One region of the Peribacillus sp. NJ11 genome, then DNA from elsewhere that is predicted to be linked to it. Evidence: riboswitches for the same ligand, from Rfam matches in the RefSeq annotation. Region 1 holds a riboswitch; the other holds the start of a gene.

Region 1 (3,175 bases):
TTTAGAATAGTTGTTGAGAATAATTATGTCAAGCTTTTTTGAAAGCGCTAACACCACTATTCTAAAATAATTTTTTCGAATTATAATATGATTATCCAGATATCTTTGGCTTTTTATAATGGGCAGATTTTTTACTCACCGGGTTAGGAAAATATGGAGCGGCAACTATCTGGACAAACACCGCAAATTGAATCAAAGGGTTTCTTGCCCCTTAATTCCCCGCTACCTCTCTCTGATTCGCCTGTTCCACCTTCGTTTGGCGAATCTTATAAATCGTAATCAGCATAATGAACCAAACAGGAGTAACGAATAAGGCAACACGAGTGTCGCTCGCAAGTGCAAGAACAACAAGGACGAACGCTAGGAAAGCAAGGATCAAGTAATTGGAAATTGGATAAAATGGTAATTTAAATTTGTTCTTTTTCACTAGATCAGGTCTTGTTTTACGGTATTTCAAATGACTGATGACTGTAATTCCCCAAATAAAGATGAAACATACTGTAGAAATACTTGTAATCAAGGTAAATACTCCTTCAGGCATTAAATAGTTCAAAACAACGGAAATTAAAATGACGACAGTTGAAAAGAACAATGCATTGGAAGGTACTTTACGGTCATTAAGTTTTGCAAACGGTACAGGTGCATTTTTATCTTTGGCAAGTGAGTATACCATCCGGCTTGTACTGAAGATTGCGCTGTTACATGCCGAAGCAGCCGATGTTAGGACGACAAAATTAACGATACCAGCAGCTCCAGCAATACCTACAGCCACAAATACTTGGACGAATGGGCTTTCCGTTGGGATGATTGCGTTCCACGGATAAACACTCATAATGACAATAAGTGCGCCAATATAGAAAATTATAATCCGAATAGGAATATTATTTATGGCTTTGGGGATAACTTTTTCTGGATTTTCTGTTTCACCTGCTGTAAGTCCTACAAGTTCAATGCCCACAAACGCAAACACTACCATCTGGAATGAGAGGACAAAACCATTTATTCCATTTGGGAACATACCTTCGTGACTCCATAGATTCGTGAAACTTGCTGCGCCTGAATCAGTGGAAAAGCCTTTAATAATCATGAAAATACCGATAACAATTAATGCTAGAATAGCGATGACCTTTATTAATGCGAACCAGAATTCCATTTCGCCAAAAAGTTTAACGGTTGCAAGATTCATAAATAGCAGAATGACTAGGGCAATCAATCCTGGCATCCACTGAGGTACGGAGGGAAACCAATACTGAGTATAAAGACCAACTGCCGTTAAGTCGGCCATTGCGATTGAGATCCAGCAAAACCAGTAGGTCCAGCCGGTTACAAATGCTGCCATATTACCTAAATAGTCTCTTACAAAGTCAACAAAGGAATGATAGTTCAAATTAGATAAGAGTAGTTCTCCAAGTGCGCGCATGATTAAAAAGCAAATGATGCCTGTAATCATGTAAGCAAATAGAATTGATGGCCCAGCTAAATTAATAGATTTTCCTGCTCCAAGAAATAATCCCGTTCCGATTGCCCCACCAATAGCTATGAGTTGTACGTGCCTGTTTTTTAACCCTCTATCCAACTTTTGTTCCTGCATACGATCTCCCACTTTCTACTTTTATAGGCTACTTGGAATTTTTTCCTTATAAAGGGTCAGCCCTTCAATGAGTGTGAATTATTAGCGTACTGGGAGACTGACCTATCATTGTAAGCGCTTTCCTAGGTGGGTACTAGATATAGTTTTTTGAAATAAAGCTACCTACCTTTTTTGAAAATATAGCATTAATTGTACAAATCAAAGGATAGATCATTTATCTTCAGATCTCAATGCACACTTCCTCTCTTTTTATCTTTCCAGGTACAAAAAAGGACAGAGGAAAGATAGGTATTTTCCTACTTTCCTCTGTCCTTTTACCTGAGAGTTTAACTCCTTCGGTGGCCTATGGCTCTCTTCAGAGACGCGTCCAATTGTAGTCCTTTTACCTGAGAGATTAGTCCCTGCTTTTAGGATTTGCTCCTTCGGTGCTAAACATTGTTTAGACTCTCCCACAATCATCATCCGCTGATATAAAGTTGTTTTAATAGTTGTATATTATCGGGTTTTAATGGATATTTCAACGATTATCTGAAAAAACTCTATTTTCTGAAATTTAAGCATGGACTAATTTGAACTTTATGAACAGTATATTTTAGAAGTTATTAGCTATGAAAAATCAAGCTTATTAGCAGCTTTTCTATGTCGCAAAGAATCCCAAACAAGCTTATGTATAAGCAAAAATTTCGGCATTTTTCCGAAACAAAATTTAAAGCCCGGAGAGGACATAATAACTATAGTTTTAACATAATTGATGTATGGAAAAAGAGAAAATTCGAGACTCGCGAAAATCCTTGCAGCAGTAGAGATTGTCTAGGAGCTTCCTCCCTAAGTTCAGCAGTATTTTCAGAAGCCTTCTCTTCTTTAGCAACTTCCTCTTTGTCCCCACCACCTGCTATATTAGCAATGATGACAATTGCTAGAACCCATCCCCACCACTTCTTTGGCTTCTTTAGCTTGATTTTCTTTTCCTTAACCATTTTAACCTTATACCCCCTTTACAGTTTTTCCGACGGACTGTTGTAAACAGAAATAGAATAACATAATTTGGATCAATAAGGTTTATATTTATCATCACGTATTCATTTTCACAACGCTTGACGTGTTAACGAAACCATCTCCCATTACATTTTACCTGTGTCAAACCGGAACTCTAAGTTGGTTATCCTCTTCTTTTAAAACATATTCATATAGTATGATCAAATATATATACCTTATTATTTGCGTATATTCCTATTATAGATAGTAAGATATTTCACTAACAAATATTAACATCAAAAAAGGGAGGTGAATACTCAACTTAGCAAGTAAATAAACCATTCGAAAGAAGTATTGCTATAAAATAGAAAAAGCCATTGGAGCTCATCGCAACAATGACTGTTTCATATAATCGCTTTTCTAATATAAAAAAATGAATTGCATTAATCGTTAAATAGGAATAAAGAATGTCTTAAACAAGTTTTTTTAGTAAATCATACAATTTAAATAAATATACTCGTTCTAATTCCTTTGGTTCAACAGCGGTGTAATAAGGCTTATAAAAGAGAAAGTGCCATGTACTTAAATAAATGCTCCGTATACTTGTAA
Region 2 (3,175 bases), 950 kb from region 1:
ATGCCTGCTCGGTTGGAGAAAATTCAATTGTGATGGTTTCCACATGCCTTTTTGTCCATTCAATACCAGTATCGGCCCGCCGGTTTCGTATCATAACAGTGTTGACCAGTTCCTTTAGGTGTTCATCTTCAATTATGTTCCGGCCTTTCCCTTTATATTTTTCCGAAAAGAGTGAGGCATTTCCCAAGTGGCCTGGTTTCAATAACGAAACGAGGTGGAAAATTTCCTCGACTTTATTTTGAATGGGAGTAGCTGTCAGGAGTAAACAAAATTTCTTTTTCAGATTTTGGACGAATTCATAGTTCTTCGTCTTATTATTTTTAAGTTTATGAGCTTCGTCAATAATGATGAAGTCATATTCCTGATTGAAAATGATATCACGATGTGGATCGCGTTTCGCTGTATCAATGGATGAAATGACCACATCACAGGAGTCCCAAACATAACTTTTTCTCTGAACGACTGCCGGAATATGAAACTTGGTATTCAATTCAAAAGCCCATTGTGTGACAAGTGAGGCCGGTACAAGGATCAATACTTTTTTTACAAGGCCTCTAATCATATATTCTTTTAGGATCAAGCCGGCTTCAATTGTTTTTCCGAGCCCTACCTCATCAGCTAAAATGGCCTTTCCATTCATCTTTTCCACCACTTGCTTTGCTGCTTCCAATTGGTGGGGAAGCGGGGTTAACTGCGGAAGGTGCTTGGGCGCCTGTAATCCCTCAAAATCAGGGATGATGAGATTTTCCTCCATTTGAACCGCCAACTTATAAAGCTCCCAATTTCCCCATGGACCGTCATTTTCCATCTTTTGCAGAAACTCGTCATTCCATTCAGAATTGAAGGATATATTGATTTTCATAGAAATAACTCCCTCTTAAATCATAATTTCCTTAATAAAAGGTCAAAACCCGAACATTTCATATGTGAAGTAAGAAAAATATTTCTCTTCAAAAGATATTGCAGAGATAAGTTTCTTAGGGTAGGATATAAGTATATTTAGAAAATTCCAATTTCCAAACGCTGTAAAGAATCTTTGTATTTCAGTTTTGCAGTTCGCGTTTTCTTAGTATGCGCTACAGGCTCCTATTTTATCCAAGATACTGAAGGAGATCATTCAAATGGTTCCTGAAGTTTTAGGAGAGTTGGCAGAGAATGCATTCCATGATGCTCAAAGGTTTTACTAATGCTTGGGGCTTGTTCGCTTACTTTCATTGGTAGACCATTTATATGCGGGTGAAGATAAGGGGAGAGACTACGGATGTAGCGCCGAAGGAGCAAACTTAGCAGTGAATCTCTCAGGCAAAAGAACTCTTATTGGACGCAACTCTGGAGAGCGCCGCCCATTTTGGGACGGCCACCAAAGGGGAAAACCTATTATATAGGTAAACTTTCAGGTTTCAGGACAGAGAAAAAGCTCAAACGGGCTTTCTCTGTCCTTTTTTGTGCTTTTTTCACATCATGAATCAGGATATCTGATGCGTAATGACAAGAAGCTTTGATAATGAAGCCATTTAAATTAAAAAATCTGAGGGGGGTCATTTTTTGACCAATTTAAAAAGAACACCACTATTTGAAGTTTATCGTGAATGCGGCGGTAAAACGATCGATTTTGGCGGCTGGGAACTTCCTGTCCAATTTTCGGGTATAAAGGACGAACATGAAGCCGTACGTACAAAAGCGGGGTTATTCGATGTTTCCCATATGGGGGAAGTTGATGTTAAGGGGCTTGGGAGCCTTTCCTTTTTACAGAAGATGCTGACTAATGATATATCAAAGCTGCAACAGGGCGGTGCCCAATATACGGCTATGTGCTATGAAAACGGCGGGACGGTTGATGATCTCATCGTTTATAAGCGGGCTGAAGACGACTATCTGCTCGTGGTCAATGCAGCGAATACAGATAAAGATTTCGATTGGCTGCAAGCTAATCTACCGGAAGATGTCCAAATCACAAATGTATCGAGTCACTATACACAGCTAGCACTTCAAGGGCCATCTGCAGAGAAGATATTACAAAAACTATCAGAAAATACTGCCTTAAGTGAAATTGGATTTTTCAAGTTCAAGGAAAATGTCATGATAAATGGTATCTCCACGATGGTATCCCGTACCGGATATACTGGTGAAGATGGTTTTGAGATATATAGCGACAGTGAAAACGGTCCTGCCCTTTGGAAGGCGATTCTGGATGCCGGAAAGGAAGAAGGGATTCAGCCGATTGGTTTAGGTGCTCGTGATACCCTGCGTTTTGAAGCGAAACTTCCGCTGTATGGGCAGGAACTTTCAGCGGACATCACCCCAATAGAGGCCGGGATCGGTTTTGCGGTAAAAGTGGATAAGGAAGCAGATTTTTTCGGGAAAGCCGTTCTTGCTGAACAAAAGGAGAAAGGGGCTCCCCGCAAGCTTGTGGGAATTGAAATGATTGACCGTGGCATTCCACGTCATGGGTATAAGGTCTACAGCGGGGACAAAGTCATTGGCGAGGTCACGACTGGTACCCAATCACCAACGTTGAAGAAGAACGTAGGGTTGGCACTTATCGATAAGGAATTTTCGGTGCTGGATGCGGAAGTCGAAGTGGAAATTCGATCCAAACGTTTGAAAGCCGTTATCATACAAACACCTTTTTATAAAAAACCACGTAAATAGAGGGGAATGGTCATTAGATGAAACATCGTTATTTACCCATGACAGAGCAAGATAAACAAGAAATGCTTGAAGTGATAGGTGTACCTACTGTTGAAGAACTTTTCAATGATATCCCTGAAAGTGTTCGTTTTCAAGGCGAATACGATATCAAGCCCGCTAAATCGGAACCTGCCTTAATAAAAGAATTATCAAGGCTTGCTGCCAAGAATGCGGATCTTAAAAATTATGCTTCCTTCCTTGGTGCGGGTGTCTATGACCATTATGCACCGGTCATCGTCGATCATGTTCTTTCCCGTTCTGAGTTTTATACGGCTTATACACCCTATCAGCCTGAAATTTCACAGGGCGAGCTTCAGGCCATCTTTGAATATCAAACGATGATTTGTGAATTGACGGGTATGGATGTGGCTAACTCCTCCATGTATGACGGCGGGACAGCGCTAGCTGAAGCAGCCATGCTTGCTTCAGGTCAGACACGACGCAAGAAGATTCTCATTTCAGGGACGGTTCATCCTGAATCAAG

Evidence for each region. A riboswitch is a leader RNA that binds a small molecule or an ion and turns the genes downstream of it on or off. The one in region 1 is predicted to bind glycine.
Region 2: another riboswitch for glycine. It lies ahead of gcvT (glycine cleavage system aminomethyltransferase GcvT); the one in region 1 lies ahead of QUF86_RS19525 (amino acid permease).

Annotation. Positions count from the first base shown of each region.
Region 1 covers NZ_JAUCFO010000001.1:3,967,911-3,971,085, forward strand. The annotation lists gene QUF86_RS19525 (amino acid permease) at 212-1,591, opposite strand; glycine riboswitch at 1,896-1,952, opposite strand; glycine riboswitch at 1,956-2,053, opposite strand; gene QUF86_RS19530 (hypothetical protein) at 2,323-2,568, opposite strand.
Region 2 covers NZ_JAUCFO010000001.1:3,016,833-3,020,007, forward strand. The annotation lists gene QUF86_RS14915 (DEAD/DEAH box helicase) at 1-862, opposite strand, end outside; glycine riboswitch at 1,237-1,324, shown strand; glycine riboswitch at 1,328-1,411, shown strand; gene gcvT (glycine cleavage system aminomethyltransferase GcvT) at 1,546-2,652, shown strand; gene gcvPA (aminomethyl-transferring glycine dehydrogenase subunit GcvPA) at 2,670-3,175, shown strand, end outside.